2 regions of the Priestia sp. 10L35 genome follow, and region 2 is predicted to be linked to the other one. Evidence: a T-box and tRNA genes for the amino acid it is inferred to sense, from the RefSeq annotation. Region 2 holds a T-box; the other holds one or more tRNA genes.

Region 1 (12,006 bases), on a different contig from region 2:
TTAGCTGCAGCTTTTTCAGCTTCTTGCTTTGCGTGATATTCAGCAGCAATTTTATCAATTTCTTTTTTTAGTTCCTCAACCATTGTTTCTTCAGGAACTTTGCGTACGATTTCGCCTTTGCGGAATAGTAGACCTTCACCGCGTGCTCCCGCAATCCCGATATCAGCTTCACGAGCTTCACCAGGACCGTTTACAGCGCAGCCAAGTACCGCTACTTTAATCGGTGCTTTTACAGTTGAAATATACTCTTCAACTTCATTAGCAATGCTAATTAAATCAATTTCAATACGTCCGCAAGTTGGGCAAGAAATAAGCGTTGCGGCATTGGAAGCTAAACCGAATGATTTTAGCAATTCGCGCGCAACTTTTACTTCTTCTACAGGATCCGCACTTAAAGAAATACGTAATGTATTTCCGATTCCTTTAGATAAAATAGCGCCAAGACCTGCTGCACTTTTTACAGTTCCTGCAAATAATGTACCCGATTCTGTAATTCCTAAGTGAAGAGGGTAGTCAAATGCTTGAGCAGCTTTTTCATAAGCTTCAATTGCCAAGTTAACATCCGATGCTTTCATTGAAACGATGATGTCATGGAAATCAAGGTCTTCTAAAATTTTAATGTGATGAAGTGCACTTTCTACCATGCCATCTGCTGTCGGATAGCCGTATTTGTCTAAAATACGTTTTTCAAGTGAACCAGCGTTAACTCCAATACGAATTGGAATATTTTTAGCTTTTGCAGCATTTACAACAGCTTCCACTTTTTCACGGCGACCGATATTACCAGGGTTGATACGGATTTTATCCGCTCCACCTTCAATTGCTTTTAATGCTAAGCGGTAGTCAAAATGAATATCCACGACTAATGGAATGTTAATGCGTTTTTTAATTTCAGGGATTGCATCTGCTGCGCGCTCGTCTGGACAAGCAACACGAACAACTTGGCATCCTGCTTCTTCTAAACGTTTAATTTCTGCAACCGTTGCTTCAACATCATGTGTCTTAGTGGTTGTCATACTTTGAATAACTAACTCGTTGCTGCCTCCGATTGTTAAATCTCCAACTTTAACCGGGCGTGTTTTTGTACGATGTATAATTTCACTCACGTGATAATCTCTCCTTCAAAATGAAATCAAGAATTTGAATTCATTAATAGAATAACTCTTTATGAACAAAATAACTAGTAGAAAGTACTACCTTAGCTATTTTAACAATGACTATCCCATCTTGACAAGAAGAATGCTGTCATTACTTGTAAATAGGGAACTTATACGTTTTTCCAATTTGAATATCCTCAGGCGCTGTACCGTTATTTAACTTTTTGAAGTCTGTAATCATTTGGTTCATAGAAACCGGTATCGATTTTTTTGTAAGCTCCTCAATGACGGACAAAACTGTATCGCCTGGCTTAATTTTTATTTTTGTATAGGTGGAAGAAGAGCTGGCGGCTTTTGTTTCTGCAGGCTGCGCTTTGCTGACTTGAACTGCTTCAGTAGCAGTGGGAATGGTCCCGTATTTAATGTCGTAGTGACAAATATATCCGATAAAAGCGAAAGCGGCTAATGCACATAGCTTTTTCATTATGCTCCTCCTTCATTCTTTTGCTTATGTGTAAAGCCTATGCTTGTCTTACTTAAATATGATTGGAGAACGAAAATTGAAAGAAAAATTAATGATTGTTTCATTAGGCTTATTGCCTTTAATCATGGTGCTGGGAAATTCCATGCTCATTCCTCTGCTGTCAAGCATTCAAAAGTCACTTCACTTAAGCGGAGTTCAAACCAGTTTGATACTGAGTGCATTTTCAATTCCAGCCGCATTGTGTATTCCTGCTGTAGGGATTTTATCAGACCGGTATGGGCGTAAAAAGTTAATCATATATTCACTCGTCATGATGATAATAGGTAGTGTCATTGCTGCTAGTAGTGCTTCATTCTCTTCTGGAAACTTTGCTGTGTTGATAGCAGGCAGAGTCATTCAAGGGATTGGAGCTGCAGGTACTACAACGTTGGCAATGGCATTAACTGGAGATGTATTTGCAGGGGAAAAAAGAGCAAAAGTCCTCGGGATTTTAGAAGTGTATAACGGAGTTGGAAAAGTGGTTGCACCGATAATTGGAGCATCGGCAGCACTCGTCGTATGGTATGCCGCGTTTTTTGTCTATCCTTTAGCTGCAGGTGCTGCTTTAGTAGGTATAGTGATGTATGTGAGAGAAGGGAAAACAGGTTCGGATTCAGTATCTGTTCAAGAATATTTAAAGAGAGCCATTGGGATTGTCTATGATAAAAGAAAATCGCTTTTTCCTTTATTCTTTGTCGGGGGATTGGGGTTGTTTTTATTATTTGGCATTTTATATTATTTATCTTTTCTAATAGAGGAAACGTATCATATAGACGGTTTTTTTAAAGGAACCGCTTTTTTATTTCCTCTTGGTGCGATGACGCTCGTTTCTTATTGGACCGGTCAACGCATCAAAACAGATGTAGAGCTCATGAAAAAATTAATGATAGTAGGGATAATTTTTTTATTGCTGATGTTTGGAGTATTAACGATTATTTATACGCTTCCTGTGCTGATGTTTTGTTTGACAGTCGCCTTTGGCGGCTTAGGATTTGTTCTTCCGTGTATTAATATGATGATTACTTCAGCGGCTTCAGACGAAGAAAGAGGGTTTATTGTATCCATTTATGGAACGGTGAGATTTTTAGGAGTAGCGTTGGGACCTGTTGTTTTTGAAGTGTGGATGCATACTGAAAGGCTGATGTTTGTTTACAGCTTTATTCTGCTCACAGCAGGAGGTTTGTGGGTTTTGTATCAGTTGAAAATTCTTTCTTCTGCAATGGGAAGAAGAAAAGTTGTACCGAAATAAAGAGGCTGAGACTTAACTAAATCACTCCAATCACCAGCTAGAAGCAGCCGCATACATGAAACCTGCGTTCACCATATCAATAAAAAAATCCAAAAGAGGTGGATTCTCTATCAAGAATCTAGATTCCTCGTTTGGATTCTCCTTCAACTAAAATACGTTTGTCCCAGCACCTTTATTAGGTTTTACCTTTTTTCTTATAGGAACCCTTGTGACGAGCAACAAGTAAATGAAGAATGTTCCTATCCAGTAAAGAGAGCTATGTAATGCTAGAGACAAAGAAAAAGCTTCAAAAAGCGTATAAAGCAGCGTGAAGGCTACCGTACTATAAGCACTCAGTGCCCATAGCTGCTTGAAAGGAAGCTGCTTTTTAGCAATGAGTCCAATCAGCTTTCCAAGATAAGCAAGGCAGGTAATAGAAAGGAAGTTTAGTCCAGATGTTAATACGTACAGTAAAAGCATAGCGATAGGGACAAGTATGTATAAAGAAAATTTTTGTTCGTGCAGCAAGTTTAACAGTTCATTTTTATCTTTATGGTGCCAGTTTAGCAACTCATATGAATACGTTTGTGTTTGTGAATTAGTCGTGATGTAAATTCCATCCTTTAAAAAACCAATGGCATGAGCAGGGGAATGAAATCGTTCAATAGACTGTGAGGGGTTTAAGATAAAAGCGGTACCGTTTACTTTTTTTGTGAAAGGTTGACTTGACGTAAGCTGTGAGTTTGAAATAGAAAAAGAAGAAACAGATTTCGGAAGATCTGTAGTAGCGATATGATAGCCGTTTACAATCGTCAAAGTCATAAAGAAAAATGTAGGCAGCAAAGAAATAAATGTTAAAAACAGCACAAAGCCAATTGTTTTATTCGTATGCTCAAAGCGAAGCGACCTTATTTTTTTGAAGGAAGTAAAACTCCATGCCATCTTTTTCAGCATGCTCATTGTAAAGCCTCCTTATATTAAAAATTCTAACTATCTCTTATTTTATAGCGAGAATTCAAGGTTTACAATAGGTTCTAGAAATCGTTTCCAATTACAATGTAAATATACTGTTAAGTTATTGTAAACATTAAGGGAAAGCCGTTTACAGTACTTTCAAACTTCATTAATAATAGTAGGGACTTATTTATGTCGTTAGAAAAAAATCAAGGAGCTGAGATATTTGGAACTAGATGTTCAAAAAATGATTTTTGAATTTATCGGCGGACTGGGAATCTTTTTATTTGGAATTAAGTTCATGGGAGATGGATTGCAAAAGTCAGCAGGAGATAAATTACGTGATATTTTAGACAGATTTACTACTAATCCGTTTATGGGAGTTCTAGCAGGTATCCTAGTTACTGTTCTTATTCAGAGCAGCTCAGGAACTACTGTTATTACGGTAGGCTTAGTAAGTGCTGGTTTTATGACTTTGCGCCAAGCTATAGGCGTTATTATGGGAGCAAATATCGGTACGACAGTTACAGCTTTTATAATCGGAATTGACATTTCGAGCTACGCTCTTCCTATTCTCGCAGTGGGAGCTATTTTACTCTTTTTCTTTAAAAGTAAGGCAGTTCAAAACTTTGGCCAGATCGCTTTTGGTTTTGGCATGCTCTTCTTTGGTTTAGAGCTTATGGGAAGTGGAATGAAGCCGCTTAGGTCCCTTCAACAATTTCAAGATTTAACTGTAAGCATGAGCGATAATCCTATTTTAGGAGTCGTAATTGGCACTTTATTTACGGTAATTGTTCAAAGTTCTAGCGCTACTATTGGCATTCTACAAGAACTTTTTGGACAGGGCGCTATTGATATACAGGCAGCGCTGCCTGTACTGTTTGGAGATAATATTGGCACAACTATTACTGCCATTTTAGCTTCAATCGGGGCAAGTGTAGCTGCAAGAAGGGCTGCTTTAACGCATGTCATGTTTAACTTAATTGGTACAACAATCTTTTTGATTATCTTGCCTCTATTTACTCGTTTTGTGGAATATTTGAAAGTAGCAATGGATTTGAATCCTGAAATGACGATTGCGTTTGCTCATGGTATTTTTAACACAACCAATACAATTATCCAGTTCCCGTTGATCGGTCTGCTTGCTTTAATTGTGACAAAACTAATTCCTGGAGAAGATGCTGTTATAGACTTTAAGCCTAAGCATCTTGATCCGATTTTTATTGAGCAGTCCTCTTCAATTGCTCTTGGTCAGGCAAAGGCAGAGCTGATTCGTATGGGAGAGTTTGCGACGCTTGGGTTGGAAGAGGCAAACGGCTATTTAAAAACACGTCAGCCTCAACATGCTGATGCTACTATGCAAATTGAAAATGCGATTAATAATCTGGATAAAAAAATTACTGATTATTTAGTGCTGTTATCCCGCTCTTCAATGTCAGAAGCAGAAAGTGAGGAACATTCGGTTCTTCTAGATACAGCACGAGATATTGAGCGTATTGGCGATCATTTTGAGAACATTATTGAGCTTGTTGATTATCAAATTACGAACAAAGTAAAGATGACCAAAGAAGCTAATAACGATTTAGCTGATATGTTCGAATTGACTATTCTAACAGTTAAAGAAGCTGTCTCTTCTTTAGAAAAAGTGGATAGAGAAAAAGCAGTACAAGTCATTCAAAAAGAAGAACAGATTGATGCGATGGAGCGTCTACTTCGTAAGAAGCACATTTTACGTCTAAATGAAAACATTTGTACAGGATCTGCTGCTATTGTTTTTGTGGATATTATTAGCAACTTAGAACGGGTCGGGGATCATGCGGTTAATATTGCGGAAGCGGTACTGGGCGATCGTTATGCAAAGACCTATTCACAGGTAAAATAAAGAAAGACCTTGCTTAAGCAAGGTCTTTCTTTATAGGTGTAGTTATTGTATGATAAATAGTAATACTAAAAAGGATAGGTGCGAACGTGGCTATTTTATGTTGGGCATTAATTATCGTTAGCTTTGTTGTATCGTTTGTTGGGTTGGTTTATCCCATCATCCCAAGCGTGCTATTTGTAGCTCTAGGATTTGTTATATACGGTTTATTTTATGATTTCAGCTCCTATAGCTGGTTATTTTGGGTGATACAAGGATTGTTAGTTGTGGCACTTTTTTTAGCAGACTATATAGCTAATATTATTGGTGTGAAAAAATTCGGAGGCACTAGAGCAGGTGTTTGGGGAAGTACAGTTGGGCTGCTTGTAGGTCCGTTTGTCATTCCGGGATTTGGAATTATTTTAGGGCCGTTTATCGGAGCGATTGTAGGAGAACTGCTTGTTCATCGGACCACAATTAGCAACGCAGTAAAAATTGGAGTAGGTTCGGTTATTGGCTTTTTTAGTGGCGCTATTTCAAAAGGATTTATTCAACTGCTGATGATTGCCTATTTTTTATACGCTGTTTTAAAATAATATATTGACTTTAGGCTAGAAACATGTTAAATTTTTAATGTCGCTAGTAAATGTTATATTGTTCCACAGTAGCTCAGTGGTAGAGCTATCGGCTGTTAACCGATCGGTCGTAGGTTCGAGTCCTACCTGTGGAGCCATGGCGGTGTAGCTCAGCTGGCTAGAGCGTACGGTTCATACCCGTGAGGTCGGGGGTTCGATCCCCTCCGCCGCTATTTTCCAATTTACGTTTGTGGCATACATAATTCATATTGTTCCACAGTAGCTCAGTGGTAGAGCTATCGGCTGTTAACCGATCGGTCGTAGGTTCGAGTCCTACCTGTGGAGCCATGTGGACCCTTAGCTCAGCTGGTTAGAGCAGACGGCTCATAACCGTCCGGTCGCAGGTTCGAGTCCTGCAGGGTCCACCATTTATAGGGTTGGAGGAATACCCAAGTCCGGCTGAAGGGATCGGTCTTGAAAACCGACAGGGGTGTTAAAGCCCGCGGGGGTTCGAATCCCTCTTCCTCCGCCATACTATTGTCTATTCAAAGCTTCTTTTGAGAAAAAGAAGCTTTTTTTATGTTTAAAAGAATAGCGAATGGGAATTAGGTAAATATAAATCATGGATTAGGAACTTTTTATTTGAAACAGTAGGGTAAATTTGCTAATCTAAACGTATATGGTGCTTTTGCGCCAAAATGCTTACATATTTTGAAGGAGGAATTATTCATGGCTTACAAATTACCAGAACTACCTTATGCATACGATGCACTGGAACCACATATCGACAAAGAAACAATGAATATTCACCACACAAAACATCACAACACATATGTTACAAATCTAAACGCTGCTGTTGAAGGCAAAGCGGATTTAGAAAGCAAAAGTATTGAAGAGTTAATTTCAAACTTAGATGCTGTTCCTGAAGATATCCGTACAGCAGTACGCAATAACGGTGGCGGTCATGCGAACCACTCATTATTTTGGACAATCCTTTGCCCTAACGGTGGCGGTGCTCCAACTGGTGAATTAGCAGACGCTATCGCTAGCAAATTCGGCAGCTTTGATCAATTCAAAGAAGAATTTGCAAATGCAGCTAAAACTCGCTTCGGTTCTGGCTGGGCTTGGTTAGTTGTAAACAACGGCGAATTAGAAGTAACAAGCACACCAAACCAAGATAGCCCATTAATGGAAGGCAAAACGCCAATTCTTGGTCTAGACGTTTGGGAGCACGCTTACTACTTAAATTACCAAAACCGCCGTCCAGATTACATTTCAGCATTCTTTAATGTTGTAAAATGGGACGAAGTTGCTAAGCGTTACGACGCTGCAAAATAAGCTAAAGACGTATTTAAGAGCCAGTAAAGTAATTATTACCTTTACTGGCTTTTTTGTTTTCCAATTCTTTTACATATCTCCTTTTCTTTTTCACACACTAGGTGTAGAAGAGAAAAGGAGTTTTTTGATATGCCTTTATTAAAAAAAGTAGTTGGAGATGTAGAAGTTAGTAAAGATTTACTTTTGCTTTTAATTATAGGCGGTCTTTATGCCTTGGCTATTTCAATTTCCAATTCGTTTGTTAACATTTATCTGTGGAAACAATCAGGCGAATTTTCGGATCTCGCTATTTATAATTTAGCGGTAGTGGTGCTTCAGCCGCTTACGTTTATTTTAGCAGGTAAATGGGCCAAACGAATTGACCGGGTTGTGGTTTTAAGGTTAGGTGTATCTTTTTTAGCTGTTTTTTATATCGCTGTATTAGTCAGTGGAGCTAACGCAGCCGAGTATTTAGTATTGCTTGGTGGACTGCTGGGTATAGGATACGGCTTTTATTGGCTAGCTTTTAATGTGCTAACTTTTGAAATTACAGAACCTGATACAAGAGACTTTTTTAACGGATTTTTAGGGATCTTAAACTCTTTTGCAGGGATGATTGGTCCTTTAGGAGCGGGCTTTGTTATTTCCGCTTTGTATGAATCACTTGGGTATAAAATTGTGTTTGGTGTATCGCTGCTATTGTTTATCGGTGCCGTTGTACTTAGTTTTTTTATTACAAGACGCGCAGCGGAAGGAGTATACAAATTTAAAGAAGTATGGGCTGAACGAAAAGTCAATAAAGACTGGAATCGAATATTGCAGGCTCATTTCTTTCAAGGGTTGCGTGAAGGTACGTTCATTTTTGTTGTATCCGTCATGGTATTTATTACGACGGGAAGTGAATTAGCTTTAGGAACATATGGACTGGTGAATTCAGCGGTTGCATTTGTAGGATACTATGTTGCCTCAAGGTTTATTAAGCAAAAAAATCGCCTTCGGTTTATCTTCACAGGGGGCCTCCTTCTCTATGGAGCAGTCTTTTTGCTTATCTTTAACTTATCGTATCCAAAGTTAATTATATATGCTGTTTGTATTGCCGTTGCCTATCCTATTTTATTGGTTCCATTCATTTCTCTAACGTACGATGTGATTGGACGAGCAAAAGACGTTGTTTCAAAAAGAATTGAATACATTGTTGTCAGAGAAGTATTTCTGAATATCGGGCGCGTCGTTTCCATATCTTTATTTTTAATAGCTGTACTGTTTTTTGATGAAGCAAAAAGTATTCCCATTTTATTAGCTATTGTTGGAGCAGGGCATACGATCATTTATTTTTGTGTGAGACATATCTCACAGCCTCTGCACAAAAAAGAAACGACTGTTACTCCTCCGGTATTAAATGAAGGAGACGGAGAGTCTCCAGCTTAGAGTGTTGTCAGCTCCTTCATTTGCACTATGGAAAATGCTTCGCTTTTCTTTTAAAATAAATACGTTGTGTAAATAGGCACCTGCCAGGTGTCTATTTATTTGCTAAATGGCTGATTTTATGGTGTTATGGTATATATGTTTTATAAAGTGTAGGTGTTGGTATGAAAAAGAAAAAAAGAAGAAAAAGTCACGTGCCTTTTCGTGTGAACTTACTTTTCTTGACCGTATTTGCCCTATTTTCCGTATTAATTTTGCGGTTGGGACTTGTTCAAATTGTATACGGTGAGAATTACGAACGAGAAGTGGAAAAAACACAGGACGTTACGGTCAGTACGCCTGTTCCTCGAGGGAAAATGTATGATCGTTATAACCGCGTAATTGTAGATAATACCTCTTTAAATACGATTACATATACTCGTTTTCAAGGAAATACAGCTGAAGAAAGGCTGCGTATCGCTAAAAAGTTAGCCACTATGATCGATGTTCCTTACACCACAAATGTGATTGATATTCCGGAAAATAAAAAGAATAAAGACGCTAAAAATGTGGTAAAAATTACAGAACGCGATATGAAGGATTATTGGATTATGCTTCACCCTAAAGAAGCGGAACAGAAAATTACGCAAGCTGATCGCAAAAAAGTTCAAGATGGTGAAATGACTGATGACGAACTGTATCAACGTCAGTTAGACCGCATCTCTAAAAAAGATTTAGAAAGTCTAAAGAGTGATTTAGAAGTTCTCGCTATTAAGCGCCAAATGGAGGCAGGTTACTCTAACACCCCGCAAATTGTTAAGAGCGGTGTGACAAATGAAGAGTATGCCGTTGTAAGTGAGCACTTAGATGAACTTCCAGGTGTTGATACAACAACGTATTGGGATCGCTCATACCCAGAAAACAGTACTCTTCGTACCTTGCTTGGAAATGTATCATCTGCCAACGAAGGACTGCCTAAAGATAAAGTACAGTATTACTTGTCAAGAGGCTATAGCCGAAATGACCAAGTTGGGACGAGCTATTTAGAGAAGCAATACGAAGCCCAGCTCAGCGGTCAAAAAGAAAAAGTCCAATATGTAACAGATAAAAAAGGAAATCTCCTTGATACAATTCAAGTGTCTAAAGGTGAACGCGGCAGTGATTTGGTTTTAACTATTGATATGGAGCTTCAAAAAGCGGTAGAAAAACAAATTACGGACCAGCTTTTAGCCAAAAAGCAAATGAAAGGAACGCAATTTTTAGACCGTGCTTTTGTTATTATGATGGATCCTCACACAGGAGAAATTTTAACAATGGCAGGTAAAAAATACACCATTGATAAGAAGACTGGAGCGCCTAAAATAGAAGATTTTGCATTGGGGAATATTTCAACATCTTATACAATGGGCTCTGTTGTAAAAGGAGCAACGGTTTTAGCCGGCTTAGATTCAGGAGCTATTAAGCCAAACACAGTGTTCGTTGATGAACCGTTAAAAATTAAAGGAACACCGGTTAAAAAATCAGCTGAGGCTGAAGGGTTAGGACCCTTAACGTATTCATCTGCGTTAAAATATTCATCCAACGTATTTATGTTTAAAACGGTAATGGCTATGGCTGGGTTACAGTATCATAAAAACATGACTTTACCGATTAAACCTGATACATTCAGCGAACTGCGTTCTTACTACAGTCAGTTCGGCTTAGGCGTATCAACAGGTATAGACCTTGATAACGAATCAACAGGTGTCCAAGGTGGAAGCGATGTTCCAGGAACGGCGCTTGATTTAGGCATTGGTCAGTATGATACGTACACGCCGCTGCAGCTTGTTCAATATACTTCTGCAATAGCTAATGGAGGGTATCGCATTAAGCCGCAGCTAGTAAAAGAAATCCGAAAACCAACGATTAAAACCGATGAAATTGGCGGTACGCAGCATTCATTTGAGCCTGATGTGTTAAATCGTATCACGATGAAAGAAGAATACATTAAAGATGTTCAAAGTGGCTTTAAGCGCGTTACGCAAGAACAAGGCGGTACAGGGTATGCAGCTTTCCATACAGCGAACTATAATCCTGCTGGTAAATCAGGAACGGCACAAGCCTATGAGAAAAACCCTAGCGGAGGGGACCCTATTAAAGTTAATAATTCAAACTTTGTGGCCTTTGCTCCGGCAAATAATCCTGAAATTGCAGTAGCTGTGGTGGTACCATCGGCATTTGTGCCAAGTGCACCAAATACCATTACAAAAGAGCTTGCTCGTTCTGCGCTCGATACGTATTTTGATTTAAAGAAAAAAGGTGAACAAGAAGTAAAAGATCAAGAAGAGAACCAACAGGCTGTCATTGCAAACGACGCCAATTAAAGAGGCTGGGACAAAAGCATATTAGTTGAAGTAAGATCCGAACAAAGTTGATTAAGAATCAACTTTGTTCGGATTTTTTATTTATAGGATGAAAATAGATTTCGTGTATGTAGGTGCTTTTAGCGGTTGATTGGAGGGCAAGGTGAAGACTTCTGCAGGAAAAGCGAAGCGATGAGGAGACTCACCGGCCGCCCGTGAAACGAAAATCAACAGCGGTATCGGAAGTAATTCATACTGGCTTATTAATCCAATCCACCCATCTTTAGATTGAATTAATTTAGTTATGTCTCTACCTCTTCTTTTTTGTTAGAAATCTTTACATATATGGTTTTTTATTGAATTTAAGGGTCGTAAGAACTAGTTTTTTACCTAAAAAACACGCAGATAGACCTTCGTTTACAAAAGCTTTACATTGAGTTAAAACACAATTAATAGTCGGCTATTATTCTGTAAGTGTAAGGGTTAATAGAAATGATCAAAATAAGGGGAAGCGTTTCGGCTTCTCGTATTTATTTACACTGATAGTAAACAATAGATATTAAATAGACATAGAGAGACTTTTATTGTGCTCAAAACGGTTAAAGACGATGAAGGAGGATTATCCAATGGCAATAACAATGGAATTGACTAACAAAGAAAAAGTAGATACTCCGCAAACAAAAGAAATTGTATATAAAACAAAAGGTT
Region 2 (6,855 bases):
TTAAATGGGAAAATGACCTAGTACCCAAATTTAAAAATAATGTATCTAATTCCGGTACGCACGACAACAGATAATTCATTGTGTATTTACTACCTTCTAGTTGTTTCACATGAAACAATTCTTCTCCTACTTGTGAAAACAAACCGCTTTTTTGGATCTTAACTTCATCATCTAGAAAATCATAACTTTGTTTTTTTCTTTTTCGTGTTGATACTCCATGTGCTAACACCGCTGTATTTTCTGGATATACTGGGTTTTGCGTTAACAAACAGGCTTTTAACAGCTGTGACATTCCATAAAATAATAAAACTGGTTGAACTGATACAGGAGATTGTGCCGCAACTTGATAATAATTTTTACTGTGTTCCAAATAATAAATAAATGGGTAACTGTTTTTAAAGCTATGTTGCTCTGCATCGCTATAATTCAATTTTTGATAGCGCTTTTTTAAAAAGTCTTGTACAAAAGGAACGGAGAAAAATAAATTGTAGGACGTCCAAACATCATTAAATTTATGCAACTAAATCACCTTTTCTTTTTATTAGAATTATCTGATATCTAGTGAAGTTATTGACAGGTACATATCTGCTTGTTAATCTACTAATAATATTCTGTCGTTTAAAGGAGGATTCTATAATGTGGGAAAGCAAATTTTCTAAAGAAGGCTTAACATTTGATGACGTTTTACTGGTGCCAGCAAAATCTGAGGTACTGCCTAAAGACGTTGATATGAGTGTTGAACTAACAAAAACATTAAAATTAAAGGTGCCGTTCATCAGTGCAGGAATGGATACAGTTACAGAAGCTGAAATGGCTATTGCGATGGCTAGACAAGGTGGTTTAGGTATCATTCACAAAAACATGTCGATTGAACAGCAAGCAGAACAAGTTGATAAAGTAAAACGTTCTGAAAGTGGTGTTATCACGGATCCTTTCTTTTTAACTCCTGAAAACCAAGTATTTGCCGCTGAACATTTAATGGGCAAATATCGTATCTCAGGTGTGCCGATTGTCAACAACGAAGAAGAACAAAAACTAGTTGGAATCCTTACAAACCGCGACTTGCGTTTTATCCAAGATTATTCAATGCAAATTGCTGATGTAATGACAAAAGAAGAATTGGTTACTGCTCCAGTAGGAACGACTTTAGAAGAAGCAGAGAAAATTCTACAGCAATACAAAATTGAAAAGTTACCTCTTGTAGATGACAATGGCGTATTAAAAGGCCTTATCACAATTAAAGACATTGAAAAAGTAATTGAGTTTCCAAATGCAGCTAAAGATCAACAAGGTCGATTATTAGTTGGAGCAGCTGTTGGCGTAACAGCTGATTCAAACGTTCGTATCGAAAAATTAGTACAAGCTGGCGTTGATGTTATCGTTATTGATACAGCGCATGGACATTCACAAGGCGTTTTAGATACGGTAAGCAGCATTCGCGAGGCATATCCAGAGTTAAATATTATTGCTGGTAACGTAGCAACTGCTGAAGGTACAAAAGCATTAATTGAAGCAGGAGCAAACGTAGTAAAAGTAGGAATTGGACCTGGTTCAATTTGTACAACTCGTGTTGTAGCTGGTGTAGGCGTTCCACAAATTACAGCAGTATATGATTGTGCAACTGAAGCTCGTAAGCACGGTGTAGCTATTATCGCAGATGGCGGTATTAAATACTCTGGAGATATTGTAAAAGCACTTGCAGCTGGTGGACATACAGTAATGCTAGGAAGCCTTCTAGCAGGAACGACAGAAAGTCCTGGAGAAACAGAAATCTACCAAGGTAGACGCTTTAAAGTGTACCGTGGAATGGGCTCTGTAGGAGCTATGGAAAAAGGAAGTAAAGATCGATACTTCCAAGAAGATAATAAAAAATTAGTTCCAGAAGGTATCGAAGGACGTTTGCCTTACAAAGGACCTGTAGCAGATACTTTATATCAAATGATTGGCGGTTTACGCGCAGGAATGGGTTACTGTGGTTCAGCTAACTTAGAAGCGTTACGTGAACAGGCACAATTCATTCGTATGACTGGAGCAGGTTTAAGAGAAAGCCACCCACATGATGTACAAATCACAAAAGAATCTCCTAACTATTCTATGAGATAATCATGAATGTTAAAAAAACACGTTTCCCTATTAGGAAACGTGTTTTTTATGTCATGGATCATGAATGTAACAGTACTTCTTTATCTATTTTTTTAAATTTTAGTATGATAAAATTACATTTATGTGAGTTTACGTTTGGAGGGTATAGAGTGAGAAACGCAGTACAGAAACAATTAATTTGTGTCATTGCTGTTATGTTAATGGCCAGCGTATTTTTTGTCTCTACACAAGCATCAGCTGCTCCTAAAACAGATGATATTGGCGTTGAAGCAGATGCAGCGATCTTAGTAGAGGCAAGTACGGGGAAAGTATTATACGGGAAAAATACGGATGCTTTATTAGGTATTGCAAGCATGACAAAAATGATGACAGAATACCTAGTATTAGAATCCATAAAAGATAAGAAATTATCTTGGGATCAACGTGTGCCAGTTAGTAAATATGCAGCTAAAATTTCTCAAGATTATGGATTATCGAATGTACCGTTAATTGAAAACCAAAAATACACGGTGAAAGAATTATATGATGCCATGGCTATTTACTCAGCTAATGGAGCTGCAATTGCTTTAGCTGAAGCTGTCAGTGGTTCTGAAGAAAACTTTATTAAGTTAATGAACGAAACGGCAAAAAGATTAAATATGGGTGAATCAAAATTTGTCAATTCCACAGGTCTTTCTAATTCTCTGTTAAAAGGAATGTATCCAAAAGGAACGAAGGAAGAAGATGAGAACCTTCTATCGGCTCGGGCAGTTGCTACCCTTGCTTATCACTTAATTCATGATTATCCAGAATCTTTGGAAGTAGCTAAAACTCCTTCTAAGATGTTTAGACAAGGGCAACAAGGGGAAACAAAAATGAACAATTGGAACAAGATGCTCCCAGGTTTTTCAGCTGCCTACAGCGGCGTAGACGGTTTAAAAACTGGCCATACAGATTTTGCAGGTCAATGTTTCACTGGGACTGCAGAGCGTAACGGGGTAAGATACATAACAGTTGTAATGAATGCTAAGGAAAACGGCAAGTCTACGGAAGCTGCTCGTTTTTCCCAAACAAAAAAGATATTGGATTATGCTTTTAGTCATTTTCAGTTAAAAGAAGTAGTGCCTGCTAACGGCGAGATTAAAGGGCATGAAACAATTAATGTTGCTAAAGGAAAGTCAAAAGAAGCTTCCGTTTCTCCAAAGAATTCGGTAAAGATTATTACCGAAAAAGGTCAAAAAGATCATACTAAAATCAACTTTAAGTTAAACGATAAAGTTATGAACGATCAAAAAGTTGTTGCTCCTATTAAAAAAGGAGAAACAGTTGCTTATGTCAGTGCAACAAACAGCAATCTTAAAGATTTAGGCTATGTAGGAGGTCAAACTACAGATAGCATGACGCCGGTTGTGACAAACGAATCTGTTGAAAAAGCTGGATGGTTCTCTCTCGCTATCCGCAGTATTGGCAACTTCTTCAGCGATATTTGGATGAATGCTGCAAATACAGTGAATAACTGGTTTTAATGATAACTCAAGAGAAAGAAGAGATACTACAAGAGAGTATCTCTTCTTTTTATTTTTAGATTTGTTTGTATATAATCTATAAATTAGATAGGAATTTTCCGAAAAATGCGGTAAAATAGACACTAAGTTTTGAATTTTGTATATACACTAAAAATTATTGTGAAACACTTGATACAGGAGGAAGACAAACATGAATAACATTACAGGTACTGATCGTGTAAAACGAGGAATGGCGGAAATGCAAAAAGGCGGCGTTATCATGGACGTGATCAATGCAGAGCAAGCAAAAATTGCAGAAGCAGCAGGTGCTGTTGCCGTTATGGCATTAGAGCGTGTTCCAGCTGATATCCGTGCAGCAGGCGGCGTGTCTCGTATGGCAGACCCAACAATTGTTGAAGAAGTGATGAATGCTGTGTCCATTCCAGTTATGGCAAAAGCTCGTATTGGCCATATTGTTGAAGCACGCGTGCTAGAAGCGATGGGTGTAGACTACATCGATGAAAGTGAAGTGTTGACTCCAGCTGATGAGGAGTTTCATTTAAATAAAAATACATTTACGGTTCCATTTGTGTGCGGTTGCCGTGATCTTGGCGAAGCATCTCGTCGTATTGCTGAAGGAGCTGCAATGCTTCGTACAAAGGGCGAACCAGGGACAGGAAACATCGTGGAAGCAGTACGCCATATGCGTCAAGTAAACGCTCAAGTACGTAAAGTTGTGGGTATGGACGAAGATGAGTTAATGACAGAAGCTAAATTATTAGGCGCACCTTATGAGTTATTACTGCAAATTAAACGTGAAGGTCGTTTACCGGTTGTAAACTTTGCAGCAGGCGGTGTAGCAACACCAGCAGATGCAGCGTTAATGATGCAGCTTGGAGCAGACGGCGTGTTCGTTGGATCAGGAATCTTCAAATCAGACAACCCTGAAAAGTTTGCGCGAGCAATCGTGGAAGCAACAACACATTATCAAGACTATGAGCTTATTGCAAACTTATCAAAAGGGTTAGGAAGTGCAATGAAAGGGATTGAAATTTCATCATTATTACCAGAAAACCGCATGCAAGAGCGTGGATGGTAATTTAAAGGGAGTTTTGACAAAATGGTAAAAGTAGGCGTTTTAGGATTACAAGGTGCCTTTCGCGAGCATGCACAAGCATTAGAAGCAGCAGGCGCTGAAGCCATTATCATAAAAAAAGTTGAACAGCTAAACGAAATAGATGGTTTAATTCTACCGGGCGGCGAAAGCACAGCGATGCGTCGTCTGATCGACAAATATGACTTTATGGAACCTCTTCGCCAGTTTGCACAAGCAGGTAAACCGGTATTTGGTACGTGTGCCGGTTTAATTTTACTTGCAGGACAAGTCGTTGACCGTGAAGAGCCCCATTTAGGTTTTATGGATATTACGGTAGCTCGAAACTCGTTTGGGCGTCAACGGGATAGCTTTGAAGCTGCCCTAAATATTAAAGATATCGGTGAAGATTTTATAGGCGTATTTATACGTGCTCCGCATATTGTAGAAGTAGGAGAAAACGTTGAAGTCTTAGCAATGCATAACGACCGAATTGTTGCGGCAAGACAAGGTCAATTCTTGGGATGTTCGTTTCATCCAGAATTGACAGATGATGCTCGCATGGCGCAGTATTTTGTAGCAATGGTTGAAGAAGCTTCAAAAAAACCTGTATAAATGAATTGCATCTTGTAAAGACTTGTAGTACATTATGATTAATAAAAATGATATTGGTATAAAGCGTTGATAGGAAATAGTAATAAGATTTTTGATTTCAAGAGAGTCGATGGCTGGTGTGAATCGATAATCAATTCTTATGAATCCGTCCTGGAGCAAGCTGTCGAAAAAGTAGTAGGCAGTTTCGGTTCATCCGTTATCTGGTTTAAGAGGAAGGCTTATTTTAGCTTTCAATTAGGGTGGCAACGCGGGTAAACTCTCGTCCCTTTCATGGGGATGAGAGTTTTTATTTTGCCCTTTTATACTAAAGGAGGTACTAAATATGTTAGATTTAAAATTTTTACGTGCTAATTTTAATGAAGTAAAAGAAAAGCTCAAGTTTCGTGGTGAGGACTTAACGGACTTAGGTCGCTTTGAAGAGTTAGATGCAAAACGCCGTGAGCTAATTGCTCAAACAGAAGAGTTAAAAAGCAAGCGAAATGAAGTATCACAGCAAATTGCACAATTGAAGCGTGAAAAACAAGATGCTGATCATTTAATCGTTGAAATGCGTGAAGTAGGAGACCGCGTAAAGCAATTGGATGAAGAGCTTCGCAGCGTTGAAGAAGAATTAGAACTATTGCTGCTTTCAATTCCTAACGTTCCACATGAAAGTACGCCTGTAGGTGAAACTGAAGATGATAACGTAGAAGTTCGCAAATGGGGAGAAATTAAACAATTTGATTTTGAACCAAAACCGCATTGGGATTTAGGAACAGATTTAAATATTTTAGATTTTGAAAGAGCTTCGAAAGTAACAGGAAGCCGCTTTGTATTTTATAAAGGGTTAGGTGCAAGATTAGAACGCGCTCTTATTAACTTTATGATGGATTTACATATGGATGAACATGGTTATGAAGAAATCCTTCCTCCATATATGGTGAATCGCACAAGCATGACAGGAACAGGGCAGCTTCCTAAATTTGAAGAAGATGCATTCAAGATTAAAGAAGAAGATTATTTCTTAATTCCTACAGCTGAAGTACCAGTTACAAATTTACATCGTGATGAAATTTTAAGCGGAGATCAGCTTCCAATTGCTTATACAGCGTATAGTGCTTGCTTCCGCTCAGAAGCAGGCTCTGCAGGAAGAGATACACGTGGTCTTATTCGTCAGCATCAGTTTAATAAAGTAGAACTCGTTCGCTTTGTTAAGCCAGAAGATTCTTATGATGAATTAGAAAAATTAACGGGCCATGCTGAAAAGGTTCTTCAACTATTAGGTTTACCTTACCGAGTTCTAAGCATGTGTACAGCTGACTTAGGTTTCACAGCAGCCAAAAAGTATGATATTGAAGTTTGGATTCCAAGTTATGAAACGTATCGTGAAATTTCTTCTTGTTCAAACTTTGAAAGCTTCCAAGCTCGCCGTGCTAATATTCGCTTCCGCCGTGATACAAAAGCAAAACCAGAACATGTTCATACACTAAACGGTTCTGGCTTAGCAATTGGTCGTACGGTAGCTGCAATTTTAGAAAACTACCAGCAGGAAGATGGATCAATTCAAATTCCAGAAGTGCT

The links. The T-box of region 2 lies ahead of serS (serine--tRNA ligase). A T-box ahead of a tRNA ligase gene usually reads a tRNA of that ligase, here a tRNA-Ser.
Region 1: it encodes a tRNA-Ser, which carries the amino acid that the T-box ahead of serS (serine--tRNA ligase) is inferred to sense. The anticodon was not compared.

The regions. Positions count from the first base shown of each region.
Region 1 is NZ_JBFTKA010000001.1:372,167-384,172, forward strand. It holds gene ispG (flavodoxin-dependent (E)-4-hydroxy-3-methylbut-2-enyl-diphosphate synthase) at 1-1,097, opposite strand, end outside; gene AC1DEF_RS01895 (hypothetical protein) at 1,249-1,581, opposite strand; gene AC1DEF_RS01900 (MFS transporter) at 1,658-2,869, shown strand; gene AC1DEF_RS01905 (DUF1189 domain-containing protein) at 3,017-3,808, opposite strand; gene AC1DEF_RS01910 (Na/Pi cotransporter family protein) at 4,029-5,684, shown strand; gene AC1DEF_RS01915 (DUF456 domain-containing protein) at 5,771-6,256, shown strand; tRNA gene AC1DEF_RS01920 (tRNA-Asn) at 6,319-6,393, shown strand; tRNA gene AC1DEF_RS01925 (tRNA-Met) at 6,395-6,468, shown strand; tRNA gene AC1DEF_RS01930 (tRNA-Asn) at 6,509-6,583, shown strand; tRNA gene AC1DEF_RS01935 (tRNA-Ile) at 6,587-6,663, shown strand; tRNA gene AC1DEF_RS01940 (tRNA-Ser) at 6,675-6,767, shown strand; gene sodA (superoxide dismutase SodA) at 6,965-7,573, shown strand; gene AC1DEF_RS01950 (MFS transporter) at 7,703-8,980, shown strand; gene AC1DEF_RS01955 (peptidoglycan D,D-transpeptidase FtsI family protein) at 9,142-11,319, shown strand; gene pstB (phosphate ABC transporter ATP-binding protein PstB) at 11,937-12,006, shown strand, end outside.
Region 2 is NZ_JBFTKA010000025.1:622-7,476, forward strand. It holds gene AC1DEF_RS28390 (YaaC family protein) at 1-520, opposite strand, end outside; gene guaB (IMP dehydrogenase) at 637-2,103, shown strand; gene AC1DEF_RS28400 (serine hydrolase) at 2,253-3,608, shown strand; gene pdxS (pyridoxal 5'-phosphate synthase lyase subunit PdxS) at 3,799-4,686, shown strand; gene pdxT (pyridoxal 5'-phosphate synthase glutaminase subunit PdxT) at 4,708-5,295, shown strand; T-box leader at 5,353-5,565, shown strand; gene serS (serine--tRNA ligase) at 5,618-6,855, shown strand, end outside.